3 regions of the Lactococcus sp. KTH0-1S genome follow, and region 3 is predicted to be linked to each of the others. Evidence: a T-box and tRNA genes for the amino acid it is inferred to sense, from the RefSeq annotation. Region 3 holds a T-box; the other regions hold tRNA genes.
The links. The T-box of region 3 lies ahead of ACRYLU_RS11090 (valine--tRNA ligase). A T-box ahead of a tRNA ligase gene usually reads a tRNA of that ligase, here a tRNA-Val.
Positions count from the first base shown of each region.

Region 1: it encodes a tRNA-Val, which carries the amino acid that the T-box ahead of ACRYLU_RS11090 (valine--tRNA ligase) is inferred to sense. The anticodon was not compared.
Region 2: it encodes a tRNA-Val, which carries the amino acid that the T-box ahead of ACRYLU_RS11090 (valine--tRNA ligase) is inferred to sense. The anticodon was not compared.

Region 1 covers NZ_CP195165.1:2,352,503-2,356,522, reverse strand. Annotated here, with positions in the region: rRNA gene ACRYLU_RS11680 (23S ribosomal RNA) at 1-2,125, shown strand, start outside; rRNA gene rrf (5S ribosomal RNA) at 2,209-2,324, shown strand; tRNA gene ACRYLU_RS11670 (tRNA-Val) at 2,328-2,400, shown strand; tRNA gene ACRYLU_RS11665 (tRNA-Tyr) at 2,436-2,516, shown strand; tRNA gene ACRYLU_RS11660 (tRNA-Trp) at 2,523-2,593, shown strand; tRNA gene ACRYLU_RS11655 (tRNA-His) at 2,604-2,676, shown strand; tRNA gene ACRYLU_RS11650 (tRNA-Gln) at 2,684-2,755, shown strand; tRNA gene ACRYLU_RS11645 (tRNA-Leu) at 2,768-2,851, shown strand; gene ACRYLU_RS11640 (transporter) at 2,983-3,438, opposite strand; gene ACRYLU_RS11635 (lysostaphin resistance A-like protein) at 3,461-4,020, opposite strand, start outside.
Region 2 covers NZ_CP195165.1:2,005,727-2,009,746, forward strand. Annotated here, with positions in the region: partial or broken gene ACRYLU_RS09760 (amidase domain-containing protein) at 1-290, opposite strand, end outside; gene ACRYLU_RS09765 (class II fructose-bisphosphate aldolase) at 636-1,532, opposite strand; tRNA gene ACRYLU_RS09770 (tRNA-Leu) at 1,695-1,780, opposite strand; tRNA gene ACRYLU_RS09775 (tRNA-Gly) at 1,816-1,887, opposite strand; tRNA gene ACRYLU_RS09780 (tRNA-Thr) at 1,913-1,985, opposite strand; tRNA gene ACRYLU_RS09785 (tRNA-Leu) at 1,998-2,079, opposite strand; tRNA gene ACRYLU_RS09790 (tRNA-Lys) at 2,088-2,160, opposite strand; tRNA gene ACRYLU_RS09795 (tRNA-Asp) at 2,178-2,250, opposite strand; tRNA gene ACRYLU_RS09800 (tRNA-Val) at 2,280-2,352, opposite strand; rRNA gene rrf (5S ribosomal RNA) at 2,356-2,471, opposite strand; rRNA gene ACRYLU_RS09810 (23S ribosomal RNA) at 2,555-4,020, opposite strand, start outside.
Region 3 covers NZ_CP195165.1:2,251,650-2,255,669, forward strand. Annotated here, with positions in the region: gene ACRYLU_RS11090 (valine--tRNA ligase) at 1-1,833, opposite strand, end outside; T-box leader at 1,875-2,041, opposite strand; gene ACRYLU_RS11095 (FusB/FusC family EF-G-binding protein) at 2,089-2,745, opposite strand; gene ACRYLU_RS11100 (DUF1912 family protein) at 3,095-3,343, opposite strand; gene ACRYLU_RS11105 (MmcQ/YjbR family DNA-binding protein) at 3,382-3,726, opposite strand; gene ACRYLU_RS11110 (GNAT family N-acetyltransferase) at 3,727-4,020, opposite strand, start outside.

The DNA.
Region 1 (4,020 bases), 100 kb from region 3:
CACGTTGAAAAGTGTTTGGATGACTTGTGGATAGCGGAGAAATTCCAAACGAACTGGGAGATAGCTGGTTCTCTCCGAAATAGCTTTAGGGCTAGCGTCGAAATGTAAGTGTATTGGAGGTAGAGCACTGTTTGGGTGAGGGGTCCGTCTAGGATTACCAATCTCAGATAAACTCCGAATGCTAATACACATGTTCGGCAGTCAGACTGCGAGTGCTAAGATCCGTAGTCGAAAGGGAAACAGCCCAGACCAACAGCTAAGGTCCCAAAATATATGTTAAGTGGAAAAGGATGTGGGGTTGCACAGACAACTAGGATGTTAGCTCAGAAGCAGCTATCATTCAAAGAGTGCGTAATAGCTCACTAGTCGAGTGACCCTGCGCCGAAAATGTACCGGGGCTAAACATATTACCGAAGCTTTGGATTGATATTTTATCAATGGTAGGAGAGCGTTCTTAACCGCGATGAAGGTATACCGTGAGGAGTGCTGGAGCGTTAAGAAGTGAGAATGCCGGTATGAGTAGCGCAAGATAAGTGAGAATCTTATCCACCGTAAGACTAAGGTTTCCAGGGGAAGGCTCGTCCGCCCTGGGTTAGTCGGGACCTAAGGCGAGGCCGAAAGGCGTAGTCGATGGACAACTGGTTGATATTCCAGTACTAGATATGATCGTGATGGAGGGACGCAGTAGGCTAAGAGATGCCAGTTAATGGATTCTGGTCTAAGCAGTGAGGTGTGAGATGTGTCAAATGCATTTCTCTTTAACATTGAGCTGTGATGGGGAAGCAACTACGGTTGCGAACTCTCTGATGTCACACTGCCAAGAAAAGCTTCTAGCGTAAAGTCATATCTACCCGTACCGCAAACCGACACAGGTAGTCGAGGCGAGTAGCCTCAGGTGATCGAGAGAACTCTCGTTAAGGAACTCGGCAAAATAGCCCCGTAACTTCGGGAGAAGGGGTGCTGGTGTAAAAGCCAGCCGCAGTGAATAGGCCCAAGCAACTGTTTATCAAAAACACAGCTCTCTGCTAAACCGCAAGGTGATGTATAGGGGGTGACGCCTGCCCGGTGCTGGAAGGTTAAGAGGAGTGCTTAGACGTAAGTCGAAGGTATGAATTGAAGCCCCAGTAAACGGCGGCCGTAACTATAACGGTCCTAAGGTAGCGAAATTCCTTGTCGGGTAAGTTCCGACCCGCACGAAAGGCGTAATGATTTGGGCACTGTCTCAACGAGAGACTCGGTGAAATTTTAGTACCTGTGAAGATGCAGGTTACCCGCGACAGGACGGAAAGACCCCATGGAGCTTTACTGTAGTTTGATATTGAGTACCTGTAAGTCATGTACAGGATAGGTAGGAGCCATTGAAATAGGGACGCTAGTTTCTATTGAGGCGTTGTTGGGATACTACCCTTGACTTATGGTTACTCTAACCCGCTGGCATAATCGGCCAGGGAGACAGTGTCTGACGGACAGTTTGACTGGGGCGGTCGCCTCCTAAAGAGTAACGGAGGCGCTCAAAGGTTGGCTCAGATTGGTTGGAAATCAATCGTAGAGTGTAAAGGTAAAAGCCAGCTTGACTGCGAGAGCTACAACTCGAGCAGGTAGGAAACTAGGACTTAGTGATCCGGTGGTACCGCATGGAAGGGCCATCGCTCAACGGATAAAAGCTACCCTGGGGATAACAGGCTTATCTCCCCCAAGAGTTCACATCGACGGGGAGGTTTGGCACCTCGATGTCGGCTCGTCGCATCCTGGGGCTGTAGTCGGTCCCAAGGGTTGGGCTGTTCGCCCATTAAAGCGGCACGCGAGCTGGGTTCAGAACGTCGTGAGACAGTTCGGTCCCTATCCGTCGCGGGCGTAGGTAATTTGAGAGGATCTGTCCTTAGTACGAGAGGACCGGGATGGACTTACCGCTGGTGTACCAGTTGTTCCGCCAGGAGCACGGCTGGATAGCTATGTAGGGAAGGGATAAGCGCTGAAAGCATCTAAGTGCGAAGCCCACCTCAAGATGAGATTACCCATTCGTAAGAATTAAGAGCCCAGAGAGATGATCTGGTAGATAGGCTGGAAGTGGAAGAGTTGCGAGACTTGGAGCGGACCAGTACTAATCGCTCGAGGACTTTACCAAAAGAGTCAAATATAATAGGCTTATGGTTTAAAAGTTAGAAGAATTGTTATTTAGTTTTGAATGTTCAAGGTAACATTTAATGATTTGGTCATCATTGCGATGGAGATACACCTGTTCCCATGTCGAACACAGAAGTTAAGTCCATCTACGGCGGAAGTACTTGGGGGTTGCCCCCTGGGAGATAGGCGAGTGGCCAAGTTTTGGGAGTTTAGCTCAGCTGGGAGAGCATCTGCCTTACAAGCAGAGGGTCAGCGGTTCGATCCCGTTAACTCCCATTGGTTGTTTCAGCCATTAAGTGAATAAAGAGTTTGGAAGGGTAGCGAAGAGGCTAAACGCGGCGGACTGTAAATCCGCTCCTTCGGGTTCGGGGGTTCGAATCCCTCCCCTTCCATAGAAAACGGGCATCGTATAAAGGTAGTACAAAGGTCTCCAAAACCTTTAGTGTGGGTTCAATTCCTGCTGCCCGTGTTTCATTATGGCGGATGTGGTGAAGTGGTTAACACACCGGCTTGTGGCGCCGGCACTCGCGAGTTCGATCCTCGTCATCCGCCTTTTTAATGGGGTATAGCCAAGCGGTAAGGCAAGGGACTTTGACTCCCTCATGCGTTGGTTCGAATCCAGCTACCCCAGTTGTTATGTTTCGCCGAAGTGGCGGAATAGGCAGACGCGCCAGACTCAAAATCTGGTTCCTTCACGGGAGTGCCGGTTCGACCCCGGCCTTCGGCATAACATAAAAGCTAACATGCCTATTGTTAGCTTTTTTTATATAATTAATTGGATTATTTTATAGTTAACAAAAAACTACTGAAAATTATTGAATTCAGTAGTTTTTTGTTATATTAAATGCGTTTTTAAAATCAGTAAAAGCGTAAAGTCTGAACTGAAAAGCTTGCTCCAACAATGATAAAAATATAGCCAATAATCAAGGATTTGAGAATATTTCCGTCGCCATGAACGATTAGAGGAATCAAAAATCCTGCTAAGCACAGAATTGGGGTCCATGTTCTAGTTGCTAGATTATGCCAGGCTAAATAGAAAATTAATAGTGAAAGAATTGCTCCCACAGCTAGAATTAAAATCAGTAGTGTAGAGTTGATTGCTGTTAGATTACCATTTATCCAGAAGACGCCATGTTTTAGTATCTCATCCACCTTTCCTCTGTAAGTCCCATCAATATCATACCGTTGCCAATCTACTTTAAAAAAAGTATGGTTTAAGGCAATATAAGTGATGGTAATAAGTAGCGAAAGAATGGAATATAAAAATAAAATCCATCTTTTAATATTATTTGGTTTGTTTATAAAATTTTTCATAGTTCTCCTTTTTACATTATTTTTAATAAGGTAATAGTTTAAAAAATGTGTCTAGTAGTTTGATTGCAGATCCACTAAAAAGATTCACTGAGCTATGGACAATCGCGCTCTCGATGAAATTATTTCTTTTTGAATAAACCCAAGTAATAATAAAAGAAAGGATGAGATATGGAAGTAAGTACCAAGAAAATCCTGTATGGACAAGAGCGAAAAGTAGAGAAGAGATTAGAAAGGCAATCTTTTTATTAGTTATTGAACCAAAAACATAACTTCTAAACAATAGCTCTTCCGAAAGTGGAACAATAATTCCTAGTATATATTTTTGACAAATGGTTGGTAGTTGGCCTAAAATATCCGACATACCAGTATCACTCGTCACGGAAGAAATAATTTGTGTTTTTAGGACAAATACTGTTGCTAGATAATTAATTGTTAAAGTGAAAAACACAATCCCCATCAGCCCAAAAATACGCTTTAAATGCCAGTTTTTAAGTGTGTTTTTTAGATACCCAAGCTTCCAAGCAATTATAAAAATGAGTATTAATACCACAGTCATTAATAGTGGGAAGGTCCAAGAAGAAT
Region 2 (4,020 bases), 250 kb from region 3:
GAGCTTGATGAAGCATCTGAGCTACTTGAACTCAAACTACCTGAGCCTGACGACGCGTCTGAGCTAATAGATTCAAATGAAGCATTCGAATTATTTGAACTAAACGTAGAACTTGAATCGCTTGTATCTAATGTTAACGGTGCAACTGATCCACTTGTACTATTCGCACTTGACGTCTCTATACTTGAACTACTTACAGTTGTTGGCGCATCCGAAGTTAGCTCTAAAGTATCACCAGAATTTGCAACAGTGACCTCGTCAGCATGTCCAGCTACGCCAAAAGCAGTCATTCCCAAAATTAGTGCCGTCCCTGCAATAAATTTATCTTTTTTCAAATGCGTTATTTTAATACTATTAATCAATTTTAACTTATCCTCCACACCAAACATAATAATTTCAACATTGTCCTCTCAAAGACATCGACTCTAACATAATTGTAACATTCAAAGCTACATAAGTCAAACTAATCACTCATATTTATGGAACATAAATTTAAAAAATAGCAAATTCTTTTAAAATAAGAATAAATCCAAATATATTTTTATTGCCATCCACATCATATTCATTTTTTAAAATTATAAAAAAACGCCTGTCAAAAATGACAAACGTTTATTTAATCATATTTTAAAAGATGATTAAGCTTTGTTTGCTGAACCGAATACGTCGATACGTTCTTCAACAGACGCAGTAATTGCATCGAAACCAGGTTTCAAGAATTTACGTGGGTCGAAAAGTTTTTTCTTCATGTATTCTGCTTCATTAGCATCAAATTCATTAACGAATTTACGAGTAGCAGCTGCGAAAGCAAGTTGGCATTCAGTATTAACGTTAACTTTAGCTACACCATTAGCGATAGCTTCTTTGATTTGATCATCAGGGATACCAGAACCACCGTGAAGTACGATTGGCACATTGTGTCCCATAGCTTCAACGAGTGCTTTGTTCAATTTTTCAAGGTGATCGATGTGAAGACCTTTCCAGTTTTCTGGGTAAGGACCGTGAATGTTACCGATACCTGCTGCAAGGAAGTCAACACCAAGTTTAGCCATTGCAACTGCATCATCAATAGGAGCAAGTTCACCTTCACCAACAATACCGTCTTCTTCACCACCAATTGAACCAACTTCACATTCAACTGAGATGCCTTTAGCATGAGCTTTAGCGATTACTTCTTCAGCAAGTTTAAGGTTTTCTTCGATTGGAAGATGTGAACCGTCAAACATCAATGATGAGTAACCAACTTCGATACATTCCAAAGCATCATCAAAATGACCGTGGTCAAGGTGAATAGCAACTGGAACTGTGATTCCCATTGATTCTACAAGAGTTTCAATGAGGAGTTTACACATTTTGTAACCACCCATGTATTTAGCCGCACCCATAGAAGTTTGGATCAATACTGGAGTCTTTTTAGCTTCTGCTGCACGCAAGATAGCTTGAGTCCATTCAAGGTTGTTTGTGTTGAAACCACCGATAGCGTATCCGTTATCACGAGCGGCTTGTACGAATTTTTCTGCTGAAACGATTGCCATTTCAAAATTCCTCCGAATATTTTATTACTTACCTAGTATAGCATTTTGTGAAGTATTTTTCTAGTCCAAGCTCGCAAAAAACCAAAGTAACCGCTTTATTAAGCCATTCTTAAAGAAAGATAAAAAAAGATTAATAGTTTAATAACTATTAATCTTAGCATATCCCGAGGACCGGTTTCGAACCGGTACGAAGGTTACCCCTCGCAGGATTTTAAGTCCTGTGCGTCTGCCAGTTCCGCCACCCCGGGTATTATACAAAAACTCCCACTTGGGAGAATTATCAAGCGAACGACGAGATTCGAACTCGCGACCCCAACCATGGCAAGGTTGTGTTCTACCCCTGAACTACGTTCGCACTTAAACTTTGTGTCTTCCGACAATGCCGACTACATGATTCGAACACGCGACCCTCTGATTACAAATCAGATGCTCTACCAACTGAGCTAAGTCGGCTAATACCTAGTATGCGGATGAAGGGACTTGAACCCCCACGCCGTTAAGCGCTAGATCCTAAATCTAGTGCGTCTGCCAATTCCGCCACATCCGCTAGGATTATGACCCGTGCTGGGCTCGAACCAGCGACCCTTTGATTAAAAGTCAAATGCTCTACCAACTGAGCTAACGAGTCATTAGTATTTCTACTAACGGTTCTGACGGGAATCGAACCCGCGATCTTCGCCGTGACAGGGCGACGTGATAACCGCTACACTACAGAACCTTTATTCACTTAATGGCTGAAACAACCAATGGGAGTTAACGGGATCGAACCGCTGACCCTCTGCTTGTAAGGCAGATGCTCTCCCAGCTGAGCTAAACTCCCAAAACTTGGCCACTCGCCTATCTCCCAGGGGGCAACCCCCAAGTACTTCCGCCGTAGATGGACTTAACTTCTGTGTTCGACATGGGAACAGGTGTATCTCCATCGCAATGATGACCAAATCATTAAATGTTACCTTGAACATTCAAAACTAAATAACAATTCTTCTAACTTTTAAACCATAAGCCTATTATATTTGACTCTTTTGGTAAAGTCCTCGAGCGATTAGTACTGGTCCGCTCCAAGTCTCGCAACTCTTCCACTTCCAGCCTATCTACCAGATCATCTCTCTGGGCTCTTAATTCTTACGAATGGGTAATCTCATCTTGAGGTGGGCTTCGCACTTAGATGCTTTCAGCGCTTATCCCTTCCCTACATAGCTATCCAGCCGTGCTCCTGGCGGAACAACTGGTACACCAGCGGTAAGTCCATCCCGGTCCTCTCGTACTAAGGACAGATCCTCTCAAATTACCTACGCCCGCGACGGATAGGGACCGAACTGTCTCACGACGTTCTGAACCCAGCTCGCGTGCCGCTTTAATGGGCGAACAGCCCAACCCTTGGGACCGACTACAGCCCCAGGATGCGACGAGCCGACATCGAGGTGCCAAACCTCCCCGTCGATGTGAACTCTTGGGGGAGATAAGCCTGTTATCCCCAGGGTAGCTTTTATCCGTTGAGCGATGGCCCTTCCATGCGGTACCACCGGATCACTAAGTCCTAGTTTCCTACCTGCTCGAGTTGTAGCTCTCGCAGTCAAGCTGGCTTTTACCTTTACACTCTACGATTGATTTCCAACCAATCTGAGCCAACCTTTGAGCGCCTCCGTTACTCTTTAGGAGGCGACCGCCCCAGTCAAACTGTCCGTCAGACACTGTCTCCCTGGCCGATTATGCCAGCGGGTTAGAGTAACCATAAGTCAAGGGTAGTATCCCAACAACGCCTCAATAGAAACTAGCGTCCCTATTTCAATGGCTCCTACCTATCCTGTACATGACTTACAGGTACTCAATATCAAACTACAGTAAAGCTCCATGGGGTCTTTCCGTCCTGTCGCGGGTAACCTGCATCTTCACAGGTACTAAAATTTCACCGAGTCTCTCGTTGAGACAGTGCCCAAATCATTACGCCTTTCGTGCGGGTCGGAACTTACCCGACAAGGAATTTCGCTACCTTAGGACCGTTATAGTTACGGCCGCCGTTTACTGGGGCTTCAATTCATACCTTCGACTTACGTCTAAGCACTCCTCTTAACCTTCCAGCACCGGGCAGGCGTCACCCCCTATACATCACCTTGCGGTTTAGCAGAGAGCTGTGTTTTTGATAAACAGTTGCTTGGGCCTATTCACTGCGGCTGGCTTTTACACCAGCACCCCTTCTCCCGAAGTTACGGGGCTATTTTGCCGAGTTCCTTAACGAGAGTTCTCTCGATCACCTGAGGCTACTCGCCTCGACTACCTGTGTCGGTTTGCGGTACGGGTAGATATGACTTTACGCTAGAAGCTTTTCTTGGCAGTGTGACATCAGAGAGTTCGCAACCGTAGTTGCTTCCCCATCACAGCTCAATGTTAAAGAGAAATGCATTTGACACATCTCACACCTCACTGCTTAGACCAGAATCCATTAACTGGCATCTCTTAGCCTACTGCGTCCCTCCATCACGATCATATC
Region 3 (4,020 bases):
ATTACCAGCAGTTTTATTTGCAACTTTTGTCAAAGCCGAAGAAACAGCATCAGCGCTGACATCTTCTGAATTCATCAAAATATAACGTGAAACATTCCAAATTTTATTGATGAAATTCCAAGCGGCATCCATTTTATCATAAGAAAAACGCACATCTTGTCCTGGTGCAGAACCATTTGATAGGAACCAACGGAGTGCATCTGTTCCATATTTTTCAATCACATCCATTGGGTCAATTCCGTTACCAAGCGATTTAGACATTTTACGTCCTTCTTCGTCACGAATCAAACCATGAATTAAAGCACGTTTAAATGGTGATTTACCTGTAAATTCCAAACCTTGAAAAATCATACGTGAAACCCAGAAAGGAATAATATCATAACCGGTTACTAAAGTTGATGTTGGATAGTAGCGTTTGAAGTCTTCTGCATTTTCATCCGGCCAACCCATCGTGCTAAAAGGCCACAAAGCTGAACTAAACCAAGTATCAAGTACATCGGCATCTTGTGTCCAACCTTCTCCCTCAGGTGCTTCTTCACCAACATACATTTCACCCGCTTCATTATACCAAGCTGGAATTTGATGCCCCCACCAAAGTTGACGTGAAATAACCCAATCATGAACATTTTCCATCCATTGCAAGTAAGCATCACCAAAACGCGGTGGATAGAAAGCGACCACATCATCCGTTCCATCTTCTTTTCGTTGATGAGCAATCGCATTCTTAGCTAATTCGTCCATTTTGACAAACCATTGTGTTGACAAACGTGGTTCAACAACCACTCCTGTTCGCTCTGAGTGCCCAACTTCATGGCGGACTGGTTTTATATCAAGCAATTGGCCCAATTCCTTGAGGTCAGCAACAATTTGTTTGCGGGCTTCAAAACGGTCAAGTCCTTCATATTTTCCACCATTTTCATTGATGGTTCCGTCATTGTTCATCATGTTAATCATTGGCAAATCATGACGCATCGCAACTTCAAAGTCATTAGGGTCATGCGCAGGCGTAATTTTTACAACCCCAGTTCCTTTTTCCATATCAGCATGGTCGTCTGTCAAAATCGGAATGACCCGATTAATGATTGGGAGGATAACATTTTTGCCCACTAAATGTTTATAGCGTTCATCTTTTTCATTGACGATAACAGCTGTATCACCAAGGAAAGTTTCTGGACGTGTTGTGGCGATTTCAACAAACTCATCACTTCCTTCAATTTGGTAAGTGATGTGGTAAAAAGCCCCATCAATTTCTTTGTGAATGACTTCAATGTCTGACAAAGCAGTCATCGCTTTTGGATCCCAGTTGATGAGTTTTTCACCACGGTAAATCCAACCTTTATTGTAAAGTTGAACAAAAACTTTACGAACCGCTTGTGAAAGGCCTTCATCAAGAGTAAAACGTTCACGAGAATAATCCACTGAGATTCCCATTTTACCCCATTGTTCCTTTATTGTTGTGGCATATTCATCTTTCCACTCCCAAACTTTATCAAGGAATTTTTCACGTCCAAGGTCTTGTGGTAAAATACCATCTTCAGCAAGGCGGGCAGCAACTTTTGCCTGAGTGGCAATCCCCGCATGGTCCATTCCTGGCAACCAAAGCGTATCAAAACCTTGCATCCGTTTTTGACGGATGATGATGTCTTGCAAAGTTGTATCCCAAGCATGACCCAAGTGGAGTTTTCCGGTCACATTTGGTGGTGGAATAACGATGCTATAAGGCTCTGCATCGGGATTTCCAGAAGGTTTGAAAACATCAGCTTCAAGCCATTTTTCGTAGCGTCCTGCTTCAACCTCTGTCGGGTTGAATTTTGGGGTTAGTTCGTTTGTCATGTTTTTCTCCTTTGGGTACAAAAAAAGCACCCTGATTTATTCTCCAGGGTGCTTCCGCACGGTACCACCTGATTTTCGTCAATTGACGACACTCATTTTATGCCATAATTTTCTTGAAATGACGCAACCTTCATAAAGTTTGACTGAACACTTTCACCAGCCGTGTTCTCTCTATAAGTCTTGCTTTATTACTCCTCGTCAACTTGTTTTTATTTTAGCAGAATTCTTGTTTTTTTACAAGATACTTCTAAATTTTTATTTTTCTTTAATGATTTCTAAAAAATGCTCCAAGCCTTCTTTGGCTTGAATTTGCTGATTACATTGTTCAGAATCTAAGCAAATATAGGTGCCATTTTTAGTATAAGTGCCGTCAGCCCCTCTTTTTGTTGTCGCTAGAAATTGAGTGACAATACTTGTTTTTTGGCAAATGGCACAGATATTTTTCATACTGCCAGAGATACTGCCATAAAAACCACGCCCGTCAGCGGTCAAAAGATATTTTCGACTACTTGAAACTTCATTCCAAGCAAAGTAAGTGACATCACGTAAATCCCATTGACTTGTCGCTGGAATTTTTAACTTTTTAACTTTTTTGAAAGCTTTTTTCATTTGAGCTTCGCTCGGTAAATGAAAAGCTTCGACCAAAGTTTTAAGTTCTGTCAGTAATTTTTCAGCTTGTTCTCTTGATAATTTAGGATTATCAATGGCTGATAAGTATTCTTGGATAGCAACTTTTACTGACAGATTATTTTCACTGACAAGACTGTCAGCATTTTCAGCAATTTGCGAAATTTCTGTGGCGACTTGGGCGTAAACTGCCTCAACTGTCGATTTATCATTGACAGAGTGATAGACATTGACCAGGTCAAAGGTCAGGTATTTAATTCGATTATATTCATATGGTTTTAACATTTTCTTATTCCTTAAGATGTGAACCCGACTGCTTTGAAGTTATGAAAATTGAGAAAATGCGGTTCTGTGCAAGGCACAGGTTCCATTTTGTCCATTTTCATCCACTTCAAGGAGGGTGAACTCAATTTGTTCTTATCCGCAAAGAAATAAGACTTTGCGGTAATCTAAGCGAGAGCTCTTACTCGCACTTGATTACCAACCATCTTCTTAAAATTCATTTGAATCTCCTTAAGATGTGAGCCCGACTGCTTTGAAGTTATGAAAATTAGGAAATTGCGGTTCTGTGCAAGGCACAGGTTCCATTTTCTCTATTTTCATCCACTTCAAGGAGGGCGAACTCAATTATTAATTAAAATGTTTTTGTTCCAAAATCTGGAACGTCATGGAAATCTTTACCATTTTTGTAGTTTTCAAATTTTCCTTGCAAAAATTGGTAAGCGTCTAAACGACTTTCATAGCGAATAGCTGCTTCTTTCGCTTCTTTTTTACCGTCTTCTGTGGCAATTTTTTCAGCGGCTTTCATGGCAAGTTCAGAAATTTGAACTTGTTGGTCCACCCATTCTTGAAAATCTTTTAAAAAATTTTGTTCGTAAGTCATTTTTTCTCCTATTAAAATTCAGAGCATTCGGCTCATCATTATCTTTTGGGTTTGATTAAATCATAGCTTTGCTCAACCATTTTGCAAACTTGCTCATCAGCAACATCTCCACCAAGTAAAACATCGTTCCAATGCGTTTTATTCATGTGAAATGCTGGATTAATATCCACAAAGAAATCTCGCAATTCGATTGCGATTTCTGGCTTCTGCTTGATTGCGATATTGACTCGGCCTTCTCGCTCAGAAATATAAGCAAATGATTTTTTATTCTTTAAATGTCGCATCACTACCGTTGGCTGACCCTTCTCCATTTTGGCAAAGGGAGTATCTGCAAAAGTCGGCCCAAGAGACAAGCAAAAATCAATAAGTTCTTTTTTATTCATCTATTTATTCAGCTCCAATTGATAAGCAAAACGGTCACCTTCAAATTGAACAAGTCCTCGCTTTACAAAGCCTTCACGTTCAAAGACATGTTGCATCAATTTATTGACCGGGTGGGTATCTATGCGAAAATCAGAGTATCCTTTAGATAACATCAAGGTAAAAATATTTGAAAATAGATATCTTGTCAAAGATTGTCCACGAAATTCGTTAGACAAAGCAATTCGATGAATGGTCACATAATCAAAATTTTGATTTGACCAAGCGCCGTCAGTGATTTGAGTATAAGCTGGTTC